DNA from 2 places in the Nocardiopsis yanglingensis genome. Region 1 is predicted to be linked to the other one. Evidence: riboswitches for the same ligand, from Rfam matches in the RefSeq annotation. Region 1 holds a riboswitch; the other holds the start of a gene.

Region 1 (7,426 bases):
GCTGGCGATGACGCCCAAGTACCTCAGCTCGATCGGCCTGGTCGATGCGCCGACCGAAAGCCGCGAGGCGGTCATCAACAACCAGATGCGCATGGCGCTTTCGGGCGTGTCGTTCCTGCCGTTCGGGCTGATGATCGACCGCTGGCGCTGGGGCGTGTTCGATGGCTCCATCACCGCCGACAACTACAACAAGGCGTGGTGGGACCTGAAGGCCAAGTACCAGGGCGTGGCGCCGGCCAGCACCCGTGGCGAAGAGTTCTTCGATCCGGGCGCTAAGTACCACGTGCCGGGCAACACCCCGTACACCCGCTACTTCCTGGCGCGCATCCTGCAGTTCCAGTTCTACAAGGGCCTGTGCGACGCGTCCGGCTACAAGGGTCCGCTGCATGAGTGCACCTTCTACGGCAACAAGGAAGCCGGCCAGAAGTACTGGGCGATGCTGAGCAAGGGTGCCAGCCAGCCGTGGCAGGCCACGCTGAAGGAGCTGACCGGCACCGACAAGCTCGATGCCGGCCCGATGATCGAGTACTTCACTCCGGTCAACGAGTGGCTGAAGCAGCAGAACGAAGGCCAGATGTGCGGCTGGCAGACCAACGCGGCCCCGGCGGCGAAATGAGAAAAGGGGCGGATCCGCGAGGATCCGCCCCTTTCTGGTAGTGCCGGCCGCTGGCCGGCAACTACGCGATGAAGACCCAACGGGCAGCCGGCCAGCGGCCGGCTCTACCGAAATGCCTGTCAGCTGTTCTTCTTCGCGGCCATCGCGGCGGCCAGTTCGGCCTTGAATTCCTCGAAGGTCTGGCCCTTTTCCTTCGCTTCGGCCTGCGCCGCATCACGCAGCGCATCGGAGTACATCAGGCGCACCGGCGTGCCCTTGCGCTCGTGCAGCTCACCGGCCTGCATGATCAGCGCCAGCACCTGCGCAGCGCTCTCGCTGTGGCCCGCGATGCGGCCGTCCATGCCCAGCACCCATTCGCCATCGCGGCGCACTACACCGGCCAGCAGGGTGCGCTGCGCGTCGCGCAGTTCGGCATGCGGTTCCACCGGCGAAGCCTGCGCGGCGGCCTTGTTGGCGGCCTGCTTTTCCTGGCGACGGCGCTGGTCGCGGCGGGTCTTGGAGCTGGTGGACATGGTGCGGTACCGCTGCGAAGGGGGGCGCAAGGATAGCGCACCCCGCCCGCAGCGCTGCTTCACGCGTGCTCGATCCAGGCCGGTCAGTCCAGCACCTTGCCGTGCCGCCAGTAGCCCATGAAGGTGATCGCACGGCGGTCCAGCCCGCAATCGCGCACCAGGTGGCGGCGGATCGCCATCACCGCCCCCGCCTCGCCCGCTACCCAGGCATACAGCGGCCCGGCCACGCGGGTATCGGCCTGCTCCCAGAGGATCTGCGTATCGACGTCGATCTCCTCCAGCGCATCGCCGGCAGCCACGCCCGAGGCCGCTGCCAACCGCGCCTGCACCGCCTGCAGCAACGGCTGTCCGTAGGCGGCCTGCCCGCGCGGAAGCCAGACCAGCTCGGCACTGGAGGGCGCCTTCAGGTGCACCGCATCACCGGGCTGCGCCACCTCCAGCAGTGCCAGCGTGCGCGGTGGGTCCACCATGGCCGACAGCTCCTCAAGGATGCCGGCCACCGCAGGCAACGCGGTTTCATCGGCCACCAGCAGCACCTGGCCAATGCCGACCGGCGGTTTCCACTCCCAGCCTTCGCTGCTCTCGGCGCAGTCGGCGTCCGGGGCCAGCAGCACCACACGGTCTCCCGGCCGTGCATGCATGGCCCAGCGCGAAGCGGGCCCGGTCACGCCGTGGATGACGAAATCGACGTCGACCTCGCCCTGCTCGGCGCGTAGCTGGCGGATCGTGTAGGTGCGCATCGGCGGGCGCTGATCATCCGGCAGCGCCCGGTAGCGCGGGTACCAGTCCTCGCCGCTGGGGACCTGCGGCAGGTCCTGGCCGGGCAAGGGGAAGAACACCTTGATGCGCTGGTCCGGGCCTTCGGTCTTCATCCGCGCCACGTCGGCACCAGTGAACACCATGCGGTCCAGGGAAGGGGAGAGAACGCGGCGCTCCTTCAGCGCCACCTCGAACAGGCGGTAGGTCTGCTTCGCAGCCATGGGGGAACCTCATGCAACGACATCGGATTGGCTGGCTGTCGTGCATCCACGCACCGGCTGGCTGGAGTGCCCAGCCTAGTCCGGTGGTTTCCCGTCGCAAGCGCTGCCGGCGTCGCGGCCTGCCCTACCCCTGCACGCTGCTCAGTGACCCGTGCAGACTGCCTGCGCCGCGCGTTCACGTTGGTGTTCCCAGTACCAGAACACAAAACCAGCACCGAAGAAGGCGGCCTGGCCCAGCGCCAGGTGCAGCGGGCTGGCGCTCAGCAGCGGCGATACCACGCCGGCCACCACGGTGCTGATCATCAGCTGCACGAACGCCTGCAGCGACGAGGCCAGGCCGCGCTGGTGCGGGTACATGTCCAGCACCGCCAGCGCCAGGATCGGGAAAATCAGCGCCATGCCCATGCCGCCCAGGAAGATCGGCAGCACCGCCCACGGCAGCACGAACTGCGGGGCCAGCGCCACGTAGCCGACGTTCAGGAGCACCGACAGCGCGCACAGGACGAAACCGATGGCGACCTGGCGGGTGGGCGTGGTGTGCCCGGCCATGCGCCCGGACAGGAACGAGCCGGTGGTCATGCCGCCGATGGTGGGGATGAACAGCCAGGCGAAGCCGCCCTCGCCCAGATGCAGGTGCTGCATCACGAACACCGGCGCCGAGGAGATGTACAGGAAGATGCCACCGAAGCCGATGCTGCCGGCCAGCGCCAGGCGCAGGAAGCGCGGGTTGAAGCCGATGCGCAGGTAATCACGCATCAACGTGCGCGGCGACAACGGCACCCGTGCCTCCACCGGATGGGTTTCCGGCAGATAGCGTGCGGTCGCCGCCAGCAGCACCAGCGCGAACACCACCAGGAACCAGAAGATCAGTGGCCAGCCGGCGCCGCTGAGCAGGATCCAGCCGCCGATGATCGGTGCGATCGCCGGGGCGATGCCGAACAGCATCGACACCTGGCTCATCAGGCGCTGCGCGTCGTGGCCATGGTAGAGATCGCGGATCACCGCACGACCGACGATCATGCCGACACCTGCCGACAGGCCCTGCAGCGCGCGGAACGCAAGCAGCGTGGTCAGGTCGGTGGACAGCGCACAGCCAACCGAAGCGCCGACGAACACCACCAGGCCGCCGAGGATCACCCACTTGCGGCCCCAGGCATCGGACAGCGGGCCATGCGCCAGGCTCATCAGGCCATAGAACAGCAGGTACACGCTGATGGTCTGCTGCACCGCCACCTCGTCCACCGCCAGGCGCTGGGCCAGCTGCGGGAACGCCGGAAAGATGGTGTCGATCGAGAACGGACCGAACATGGCCAGGCCGGCGAGCAGCAGGGCCATGCGACGGGTGGAGGGAGCAACAGCGGCGGTCATGGGGAGGGCGTCCGGCAGGGCCATGCGCGGCACGCACGGCGGGCGCCGGTCCCCTTCTGCAGGGACGGCGCCAGATGAATTGGGGTATCCGCCCATCATAGGTGGGGATTGCGCCCGATGCCATGCAGCGGTGCACAAAACGCACGGCCGGGCCATCGGCCATTCAGGCGCGGTGGCCGTGCCTGGAGGCGGCCGGCGGGCCCGCAACGGGCTATAATCAGCGGGCAACACGGTGGGAGAAGCGGAACACCGCTGCCGAAGGCGCAACGCCCGTAATCGCTCAGGCCCGATACCACCCGTAACAGAACTCTGGAGAGACCGGTTCGATCCGGCGCCGAAGGGGCACGAAGCTGCGGTTCGCTGCGCTTCCAAACTCTCAGGCAAAAGGACAGAGGGGCGCCCCGCAGACCGCCGACCGGCGGCTTGTGCCCGTGCGTGTGCCCTTTCCTGACGGATCCTTCGCCATGTCCCAGAACACCCCTTCCCTGCGTGAGCTCGAGCACCACAATGCGTTCGTCGAGCGCCACATCGGCCCCAACGACGCCGAGATCGCGCAGATGCTCGATGTCGTCGGCCACGCGTCGCTGGATGGCATGACCGATGCCATCGTGCCGGCCAAGATCAAGTCGCCGGCGCCGCTGGCGCTGCCGGAGTCGATGACCGAAGTGCAGGCACTGGCGAAGATCCGTGCGATCGCCGACAAGAACACCGTGCTGCGCAGCTTCATCGGCCAGGGCTACTACGGCACCCACACGCCGAACGTGATCCTGCGCAACATCCTGGAAAACCCAGCCTGGTACACCGCCTACACCCCGTACCAGGCGGAAATCTCGCAGGGCCGCATGGAAGCGCTGATCAACTTCCAGACCCTGTGCGCCGACCTCACCGGCATGGAAATCGCCAACGCCTCGCTGCTGGACGAAGCCACTGCCGCCGCCGAAGCGATGACCCTGGCCAAGCGTTCGGCCAAGTCGAAGTCGGACACCTTCTTCGTGCACGACGCCGTGCACCCGCAGACGCTGGAACTGCTGCGCACCCGCGCCGAGCCCATGGGCATCGTGCTGCGCGTCGGCACTCCGGCCGAAGCGCTGGAAGCGGAAGCCTTCGGCCTGCTGCTGCAGTATCCGGATACCTTCGGCCAGGTCGGCGACTACAAGGCGCTGGTCGATGCCGTGCACGCGCGCGGCGGCCTGGTGGCCGTGGCCACCGACCTGCTGGCCCTCACCCTGCTGGCAGCCCCCGGCGAATGGGGCGCGGACATCGTGGTCGGCAACAGCCAGCGTTTCGGCGTGCCGTTCGGCTTCGGTGGCCCGCACGCGGCCTTCATGGCCTGCCGCGATGCCTACAAGCGCTCGATGCCGGGCCGCCTGATCGGCGTCTCGGTCGATGCCCAGGGCAACCCGGCCTACCGCCTGACCCTGCAGACCCGCGAGCAGCACATCCGCCGCGAGAAGGCCACGTCCAACATCTGTACCGCACAGGTGCTGCTGGCGGTGATGGCGTCGATGTATGCCGTCTACCACGGCCCGGAAGGCCTGACCCGCATCGCCCGCCGCACCCATCGCCTGGCCTCGATCCTGGCCGCCGCGCTGCGCAACGCCGGTGTGCAGGTCGGTGGAGACTTCTTCGACACCCTGCATGTCACCGGCGTGCACGCCGATGAGATCCATGCCAAGGCCCGCGCCGCCGGCTACAACCTGCGCGCGATCGACAGCGACTCGGTCGGCATCAGCCTGGACGAAACCACCACCCGCGCCGACATCGTTGCCGTGGCTGCCGTGTTCGGTGCCACGCTGGATGTCGATGCGCTGGATGCCCGCACCGCCGATGCGCTGCCGGCCGGCCTGCTGCGCCAGTCCGCGTTCCTGACCCACCCGGTGTTCAACACCCACCACAGCGAGCACGAACTGCTGCGCTACCTTCGCTCACTGGCCGACAAGGACCTGGCGATGGACCGCACGATGATCCCGCTGGGCTCGTGCACCATGAAGCTCAACGCCACCGCCGAGATGATCCCGGTGACCTGGCCGGAGTTCTCGCAGATCCATCCGCTGGTGCCGGCCGACCAGGCGCTGGGTTACAAGGAACTGATCGACACGCTGGAAGCGATGCTGGTGGAATGCACCGGCTACGACGCAGTCAGCCTGCAGCCGAACTCCGGCGCGCAGGGCGAGTACGCCGGCCTGCTGGCGATCCGCGCCTACCACCGCTCGCGCGGTGAGGAACATCGCGATATCTGCCTGATTCCGGACTCGGCGCACGGCACCAACCCGGCCTCGGCACAGATGTGCGGCATGAAGGTGGTGGTCACCAAGACCGATGCCAACGGCAACGTCGATGTCGAGGACATCCGCCTCAATGCCGAAAAGTACAGCGACCGCCTGGCCGCGATCATGATGACCTACCCGTCCACGCACGGCGTGTTCGAGGAAGAGGTGGTGGAGATCTGCGAGATCATCCACAAGCACGGCGGCCAGGTGTACACCGACGGCGCCAACATGAACGCCCTGGTCGGCGTGGCCAAGCCGGGCAAGTGGGGTTCGGACGTTTCGCACCTGAACCTGCACAAGACCTTCTGCATCCCCCACGGCGGTGGCGGCCCGGGCGTCGGTCCGTGTGCGGTCAAGGAGCACCTGGCCCCGTTCCTGCCCGGCAAGCTGGGTGACCACGGCCCGGTCGGCATGGTCAGCGCAGCCAGCTTCGGCAGCGCCTCGATCCTGCCGATCAGCTGGATGTACATCGCGATGATGGGCCGCGATGGCCTGCGCAAGGCCACCCAGGTCGCGCAGCTCAACGCCAACTACATCGCCAAGCGCCTGGCTCCGCACTTCAAGACTCTGTATACCGGCCGCAACGGCCTGGTGGCGCACGAGTGCATCCTGGACGTGCGCCCGCTGGAAAAGACCAGCGGCATCGGTGCCGAGGACGTGGCCAAGCGCCTGATCGACTTCGGCTTCCATGCCCCGACCCTGAGCTTCCCGGTGGCCGGCACGCTGATGGTGGAGCCGACCGAGAGCGAATCGCTGCACGAACTGGATCGCTTCATCAACGCGATGATCCAGATCCGCGAGGAAATCACTGCGATCGAAGACGGCCGCCTGGATCGCGAGGACAACCCGCTGAAGAACGCACCGCACACTGCCACCGCAGTGACCGCGAGCGAGTGGACCCACGCCTACCCGCGCGAACTTGCCGCCTTCCCGCTGGCCAGCCTGAAGCAGAGCAAGTACTGGCCGCCGGTGGCGCGTGTGGACAACGTGTACGGCGACAAGAACGTGATGTGCGCCTGCATCCCGGTCGATGCCTACAAGGATGATGAAGTCGAGGCTTGATTCCTCACTGCATTGGTAAAGAAAACGGCCCGCGCAAGCGGGCCGTTTTCATAAGGGCGTGTGGACCAAGGTCCACACCCACACACATCCGATCACGGGTCCGGCATCTGGCCCAGGCTCAACTGCCACGACACGCCGAAGCGGTCCTGCACCCAGCCGTAGCGGTTGCTGAATTCGTAATCGCCCACCGGCATCAACCAATGCCCGCCCTCGCCCAGCACGCGCGCGGCACGCTCGAACTGTTCGGCGCCGGAGCACTCCACGAACAACGAGATCGACGGCGAGAAGGTGAAGTCGTGCACGTCAAGGCTGTCGAAGCACAGGTAGTGGGTGCCACCGAGCAGGAAAATGGCCTGGCGGACCTGTCCGGGTACGCCAGCGCCGGCGCCGTCCGGATGGCGCTGCATTGCCAGCAGGCGGAAATCGGCGAAGGCCTCGGCGTACAGGGCCAGGGCGGCCTCGGCCTGGCCGGTGAACATCAGGAAGGGACGGCTGCGCAGCATGCGGTACTCCTGGTCGACGGGCCGGCGACGGCCCACGCAATCAGGATGGCACGGCGGATGTATGCCTGCTGTAGAGCCGAGCCCATGCTCGGCTGGAGACTGCACAGACAGCAGC
Region 2 (7,426 bases), on a different contig from region 1:
GCCACAGGCAACAGGCGCAATGCCAGCAGGCCAGCCAGCACCAGCGCCACCGCCAGCAGGATCGTCGCAACCGGGCGCTGCACGCAGGCCTGCGCCAGGCGCGCGATAGGGGTCACGCGCGCGCCTCGTCAACGGTCACCGGGGACGTCGCACGGCCACGCTGCAGGCGATCAAAGGCAAGGTAGATCACGGGCGTGGTGAACAGGGTCAGTACCTGGCTGACCAGCAGCCCCCCCACCATCACCCAGCCCAGTGGCTGCCGCAGCTCGGCACCGGAACCACTGGCCAGCATCAGCGGCACTGCGCCGAACAGCGCGGCCAGCGTGGTCATCAGGATCGGCCGGAAGCGCAGCAGTGCCGCCTGGTGGATCGCTTCGCGTGGCGTCATGCCGCGTGTGCGCTGCGCGTCCAGCGCGAAGTCGATCATCATGATCGCGTTCTTCTTCACCAGGCCGATCAGCAGCACAATGCCGATCACCGCGATCAGGTCCAGGCTGCGCCCGCTTACCCACAGCGCAGCCAGCGCACCCACGGTGGCCGAGGGCAGGGTGGACAGGATGGTGATCGGATGGATGAAGCTCTCGTAGAGCACGCCCAGCACGATGTACATCACCACCACGGCCGCCAGGATCAGCCATAGCGTGGACGACAGCGAGCTGCTGAAGGCGGCCGCCGCACCCTGCAGGCGAAGTTCGATGCTCTGCGGCAGGTTCACCTGTGCGCGCGCGGCGAGCACGGCATCCACCGCTTCGCCCAGCGAAGCGCCCGGGGCAAGATTGAACGACAGCGTGGCCGCCGGGAACTGGCCGACATGGTTGCGCAGCAGGGCGGTCGGGCCCAGATCCACCCGTGCCACCGCACCCAGCGGCACGGTCTGTCCGCTGCTGCTGCGCACACGCAGGCCCGTGATCGCCTCCGGCCCGGGTTGCCGTGAAGGATCGGCCTCCAGCACCACCCGGTACTGGCTGGCCTGAGTGAAGATGGTGGAGATCTGGCGTTGCCCATAGGCGTCGTACAGCGCATCGGCCACCGCTTCCACGCTCACACCCAGGCGCGCTGCGGCGTCACGGTCGATGTTCACCCGTGCCTGCCGGCCCTGCATCTGCAGATCGCTGGCGACATCGCGAAGTGCCGGTTGCTGGCGCAGCGCCTGCAGCAGCTTCGGGGTCCAGCGCTCCAGTGTTTCAAGATCCGGCGTGGTCAGCGTGAACTGGTACTGGGTGCGGCTGATGCGGTCTTCGATGCCCAGCTCCTGCACCGGCTGCAGGTACAGAGTGATGCCGGGAATCTTCGACACGCGCTGTTGCAGGCGCGCCATCACCACGGCGGCGCCATCGCGGTCGCCGTGCGGTTTCAGCTCGATCAGCAGGCGGCCGGTATTGAGCGTGGCGTTGTTGCCGTCCACGCCGATGTACGAGGACACGCTGGCCACCGCCGGGTCGGCTTCGATGGCTGCCGCCAACGCCTGCTGGCGCTCGCGCATGGCCTGGAACGAGATGGCCTGCGGCGCTTCGCTGATGCCCTGCACCAGGCCGGCATCCTGCACCGGGAAGAAGCCCTTGGGCACGGCGAAGTACAGCGCTACGGTCAGTGCCAGCGTCGCGACCGTGGCCAGCAACATCAGCGGCTGGCGCTGCAGCACCCAGCGCAGCTGGCGGTCGTAGAGGCCGATGACGCGGTCGAAGACATCTTGTTTTGAGGTCGGAGCCCTGGCGGGATCCGACCCCTGGGCCGGGGTCAGATCCCCGTGGGGCTCTGACCCCTTCGCATGTGGCTTCAAGAAGCGCGCGCACAGCATCGGCGTCAATGTCAGCGAGACCAGCAGCGAGATACCGATCGCCACCGCCAGCGTCACCGCGAACTCATGGAACAGTGCGCCCACCAGGTCGGCCATGAACAGCAGCGGGATCAGCACCGCGATCAGCGAGACAGTCAGCGACACCAGAGTGAAGCCGATTTCCGCTGCGCCCTTGAGCGCCGCCTCGCGTGGGCTTTCACCTTCCTCCAGATGGCGGGCGATGTTCTCCAGCATCACGATGGCATCGTCCACCACGAAGCCGGTGGCGATGGTCAGCGCCATCAGCGTGAGGTTGTTGAGCGAATAGCCGGCCAGCAGCATCACCGCGAAGGTGCCGACCAGCGACAGCGGCACCGCGACGCTGGGAATGAGCGTGGCCGGCAGATTGCGCAGGAACACCCAGGTGACCAGCACCACCAGGCCGATGGCCAGTACCAGTTCCTTCTGCACGCCGCGCACCGACGCACGGATCGATTCGGTGCGGTCACTCAGCACGTTCATCTGCACGCCGGCCGGCAGCGTGGCCTGCAGCTGCGGCAGCAGCGTACGCACCTGCTCGACCACGGCGATCACGTTGGCACCGGGCTGGCGCTGGATGTTCACCAGCACCGCCGGGGTGGTGCCGCTCCAAGCGGCCAGCTGCCGGTTCTCGGCGCCATCGCTGATGGTGGCCACATCGCCCAGCCGTAGCGGCGCGCCGTCACGCCAGGCCAGTACCAGCGCGCGGTATTCGGCCACGCTGCGCATCTGATCGTTGGCGTCGAGCATCACCGCGCGGATCGGGCCATCGAAGCTGCCCTTGGGCAGGTTGACGTTGGCCGCAGCAATCGCGGTACGGATGTGGTCCATGCCCAGGCCGTTGGCGGCCAGTGCCGCTGGATTGACCTGGATGCGCACCGCGGGGCGCTGGCCGCCGGCCAGGCTGACCAGGCCGACGCCGGGCAGCTGCGCCAGGCGCTGGGCGATGCGGGTGTCGACCAGGTCGTGCACCTGCGGCAGCGACAGTCCCTGCGAGGTCACCGCCAGAGTCAGGATCGGGGTGTCGGCCGGGTTGACCTTGCGGTACACCGGCGGCACCGGCAGGTCGTCGGGCAGGAAGCTGCCCGCCGCGTTGATGGCGGCCTGCACGTCCTGCTCGGCCACGCCCAGTGACACCTCCAGCCCGAACTGCAGGGTGATGACCGAGGCGCCACCGGAACTGGTCGACGACAGTTGCTTCAGACCAGGAATCTGCCCGAGCTGGCGTTCCAGCGGCGCGGTGATGGTGCGTGTGGTCAGTTCCGGGCTGGCACCGGGGTACAACGTGGTGATCTGGATGATCGGATAGTCGACCTGCGGCAGTGCGGCCACCGGGAGCAGGCGGTAGGCCAGTACGCCGGACAGCAGCAGCGCCACCATCAGGAGAGTCGTTGCAACCGGGCGCAGGATGAAGGGGCGCGAGAGGTTCATGCGCCGGCCTTGGTCGCGGCCTCCTCGGTGATGATCTCCACCGCCGTGCCGTCTTCCAGCCCGTCGATGCCTTCGATTACCACCTTGTCCCCTGCGGCCAGCCCGGAGCGCACGGCCACGCGTCCATCATCAGCCGGACCGAGCACCACGGTGCGGCGCTGTGCCTTGCTGTCCTTGTCGACGATATGCACGTAGTTGCCCTGGCTGCCGAACTGCACGGCGGCATCGGGAATCAGCAGCGCGGGCTGCTCGCCCAGCTGCAGGCGTACGTTGACGAACTGGTTGGGGAACAGGGCCAGGTCGTGGTTGTCGAAGTGCGCACGCAGTTTCAGCGTGCCGGTGGTGGTATCGATGCGGTTGTCGACGCTGGACAGCGCGCCACTGGCAAGCTGCCGGCGTTCTTCGCGGTCCCAGGTTTCCACTGCCAGCGCCGGTTGTGCCTGCACGGCATCGAGCAGCGCGGGCAGCTCGGGTTCGGGCACGGTGAACAGCACGCTGATCGGAGCGGTCTGCGCCAGCGTCACCAGGCCTTCGGCATCGCTGGCACGCACCAGGTTGCCCACGTCCAGCCGGCGCAGCCCGACGCGGCCACTGACCGGGGCGACGATGCGGGTGTACTGCAGCTGCAGGCGCGCTTCGTCAACAGACGCCTGATCGCTGAGGCGGCGGCCCTGCAGCTGGCGCACCTTGCTCTGCTGGTCGCTCAGTTCCTGCCCGGACACGTAGTTCTGCTTCTGCAGTTCGCGGTAGCGCTGCAGCTGGCGTTCGGCGTTTTCCAGCTCGGCCAGATTCTGCTGCTGGGTACCCTGGGCCTGTGCCAGCTTCACCTCATACGGACGTGGGTCGATCTGCGCCAGCAGGTCGCCGGCTTTCACCTGTTGGCCTTCCTGGAAGTGCAGGCGCAGCAGCTCGCCATCCACGCGGCTGCGTACCACCACACTGTGCAGGGGGGTGACCGTACCGACCGCCTTCAGGCGCAGCACCAGCGGCTCGGCGCTGGCACGCGCCACGCGTACCGGCACCGTCTTGCCCGACGCATCGTCGCTGCTGCCGGCGCCATTCCGGGGCCAGAGCCACCACGCCAGAAGGGCGACGAGGGCGATGGCCAGCACCGCCCACAGCGGGCGGGCACGACGGAAACGGGAATTTTCGGCGACAGACATGGGGCATCCTGCGCCCTGCGCGCGCAGGGACATGCGGGCCCGTCGGTGCGTTCACGGCATCACGGGCAGCGGGGAGGGAGTGTCTGGCGGGGCCGCGGGCGCGGCGTGGCTGGATGCCGTCGCAGCAGCGACGGGGCGACAATGGTAGCCAATCACCCCGGCCAATGCCGCATGACCAACGTCATGCAACGCAAGCGGTAGTGGCGGGGGGGGGGGGGGGCCCCCCCCCGCCGGGGGGGGGGGGGGGGGGGGGGGGGGGCGGGGGGCGCGCCCCCGGTAGTGGGGGGGGGGGGGGGGGGGGGGGGGGGCGGCCCCCCGCCCGGCACTACCGTCAAGCAATCAATGCACTTCGTCGTGATAGACGAACTTCGGCATTTCCCAGCGGTAATGGATCGCCAGCAGGCGCAGCGCGAAGCCACCGCCGAGGCAGCACAGGATCGCGGTAGCGTCGGCCACGCCCCAGTGCAGCAGCAACAGGTAGGCCGCGCCGGTCAGCAGCGCGATGATCGCGTACAGCTCTTTCTGGAAGATCAGCGGCACCTCGTTGCAGAGGATGTCGCGCAGCACGCCGCCGAAGGCGCCGGTCAGCATGCCGGCAATCAGCACGATCGGCATGGCATGGCCGGCCTCACGTGCGATCGAGCAGCCGATCAGGGTGAAGGCGATCAGGCCCAGGCCATCGAGTACCAGGAAGGTGCGTCGGAAGTGGTGCATCCAGCGTGCGACCCAGGTGGCGATCAGCGCCGCACACACGGTGAAGCCCAGGTACTCGGGATGCTTCACCCAGCCCAGCGGGTAGTGGCCGAGCAGGATGTCGCGCAGCGAACCACCACCGAGGGCGGTGACGCAGGCGATCATGACCACGCCGAACAGGTCCATGCGGCGGCGGCCGGCGGACAGCGCGCCGGTCATGGCTTCGGCGGAAATGGCGATCAGGTAGATGATGGACAACAGCATGGGGCAGGCTCCGGGCGCGGTGGGGCCGGCCATGCGCATATACCGCCACTGCCTGCGCAATGACGGGATGACGATGACCGGTGCCGCTCCCGCTGTCCTTTTGCCTGAGAGTTCAGCGGCGTTGGCCGCGTGCCCCTTCGGCGGATCGTCCCGGGCGTGCCCGGTGACCTCTCTCCAGCTCGGCGAGTCGAATGCATGGTTGGTGGGATTCCAGCCCACCGGCCTGAGCGATCATGGGAGCCTGCGCCTTCGGCGGGCGCCAGCGCGGCGCCTCTCTCCTGCATTCGGCCGCCAGTATATCCGCTGCAGTGCAGCACGGCATAATCCGGCCATGGCCCCGTCCCTCCGCCCCTGGTTCCTGTACCTGCTCGAATGCCGCGATGGCAGCTATTACGCCGGCATCAGCACCGACGTGGACGCGCGTTTCGCTGCCCACCAGGCCGGCAAGGGCGCGCGCTACACCCGGGCGCGGCCGCCGCTGCGCGTGCTGGCCGTACGCGAGTACCCGGACCGGGCTGCCGCCTCGCGGGCCGAGTGGCAGCTCAAGCAACAGCCGCGCGAACGCAAGCTGGCCTGGTTGCAGGCGCCAGCCGAAACGCTTCTGTAGATCCACGCCCACGCTCGGCTCCGGCCTGCCGACAGCGCCGGTCCCAGTAGAGCCACGCCATGCGTGGATGGGCTGCCCGGCCCATGCGATGATCGCTCCGCGCCCAGAGCCGGAGACCCGGATGTCCACGATTGCCCTGCTGTTCGCTCTCTCCGCAGCAACGAGCCCCGCTGCCGACCCGGCCACGATCGCGGCCATCGAAGCCACCTGCCACGACTACGTCGACGGCCAGCTGGAAGCCGACCCGCAGCGCGTCGCCCGCTCCCTGCACCCGGACCTGGCCAAGCGCGCGGTGCTCGGCGATACACCCGACGAACGCCTGGGCCTGCGCCGCATGTCGAAGGAAGAGCTGGTCGCGTTGACGAAGCAGGGCGCGCTGAAGACCCCGAAGGATCAATGGGACCGCCGCTGCACCGTGCTGGACGTGACCGGCAACGCCGCCTCGGTGCGGCTGGAAACCCCGTGGTTCGTCGATTACTTCCACATGGGGCGCTTCGACCAGCGCTGGGTCATCGTCAACGCGCTGTGGTACCCGAAACCGAAGGCGCCGTAGAGCGATGCGTGCCGCGGGGAAAGCATGGCTGTCAGTCATCGTGTTGGTCGCCGGCATCGCACTGCTGCCTGGCCTGCTGTACCTGCTCGGGCTGGCATTGGTGAAAGGCCGGCCGAAGCCGGCGGACCGCGCGCCCAGCGGTGTGGCTGCGTGCAGCAGTGAACCACGGGCGGCATACCAGCCGATGAACCCCTGGCGCTTCGCCGCGCAGTTCTTCGACAAGGAAGTGATGCAGAAGAAGGTGCCTGAAGTGGAGCGGGAGGCCTTCTGGATTGCCCGACGCCACCTGTGGCGACAGCCTCGGCACGGCATGCTGCGCTGGCATCTGAGCAGCACCGCGTTGACGATCTGGATCACCCGGCATTGGAGTACCGCGCAGATTGCCGATACCGCAAGGAAGGAGGATTTCTGCCGCACCTGGTCGAAACGGCGGGTGCCAGGTGGTCCGATGAGGCAGTAGGGCCACGCCATGCGTGGATGAGCTCCATGCGGCCTGCACAGACATCCATCCACGCATGGCGTGGATCTACTCCCAGGCAGAGAACCCGTGTCCGTCTTCGGCCCTAGCGCCTCGGCCGCCGGTCTTCCTGATCATCACCGAAGATGATGCGCGCGCTGCGCTGGTAGCTCCAGTACGCCACGGCCCAGTTCAGCAGCACCACGATGCGGTTGCGGAAGCCGATCAGGAAGAACACGTGCGCGGCCAGCCAGAACCACCAGGCCAGCACGCCGGAAAGCTGCAGCCGGCCCAGGTGCACGATCGCGGCCATGCGGCCGATGGTGGCCAGGTTGCCGAAGTCGGCGTACTTGAACGGCCCCGGTGCGGCCTTGCCATGCAGGCGCGCGCGGATCACCTCGGCCACGTACTTGCCCATCTGCTTGGCGGCAGGGGCCACGCC

Evidence for each region. Region 1 has a riboswitch for glycine ahead of gcvP (aminomethyl-transferring glycine dehydrogenase). Riboswitches for the same ligand answer to the same signal wherever they lie in the genome.
Region 2: another riboswitch for glycine. It lies ahead of ACJ7C5_RS08535 (trimeric intracellular cation channel family protein); the one in region 1 lies ahead of gcvP (aminomethyl-transferring glycine dehydrogenase).

Annotation. Positions count from the first base shown of each region.
Region 1 covers NZ_JBJNRH010000009.1:190,361-197,786, reverse strand. The annotation lists gene ACJ7C5_RS13865 (M2 family metallopeptidase) at 1-616, shown strand, start outside; gene ACJ7C5_RS13860 (hypothetical protein) at 736-1,128, opposite strand; gene ACJ7C5_RS13855 (siderophore-interacting protein) at 1,212-2,108, opposite strand; gene ACJ7C5_RS13850 (multidrug effflux MFS transporter) at 2,250-3,476, opposite strand; glycine riboswitch at 3,776-3,878, shown strand; gene gcvP (aminomethyl-transferring glycine dehydrogenase) at 3,941-6,808, shown strand; gene ACJ7C5_RS13840 (VOC family protein) at 6,901-7,311, opposite strand.
Region 2 covers NZ_JBJNRH010000004.1:202,790-210,215, forward strand. The annotation lists gene ACJ7C5_RS08520 (efflux RND transporter permease subunit) at 1-116, opposite strand, end outside; gene ACJ7C5_RS08525 (multidrug efflux RND transporter permease subunit) at 113-3,247, opposite strand; gene ACJ7C5_RS08530 (MdtA/MuxA family multidrug efflux RND transporter periplasmic adaptor subunit) at 3,244-4,410, opposite strand; gene ACJ7C5_RS08535 (trimeric intracellular cation channel family protein) at 4,750-5,367, opposite strand; glycine riboswitch at 5,452-5,555, opposite strand; glycine riboswitch at 5,569-5,658, opposite strand; gene ACJ7C5_RS08540 (GIY-YIG nuclease family protein) at 5,699-5,974, shown strand; gene ACJ7C5_RS08545 (nuclear transport factor 2 family protein) at 6,096-6,527, shown strand; gene ACJ7C5_RS08550 (hypothetical protein) at 6,532-6,987, shown strand; gene ACJ7C5_RS08555 (NAD(P)/FAD-dependent oxidoreductase) at 7,091-7,426, opposite strand, start outside.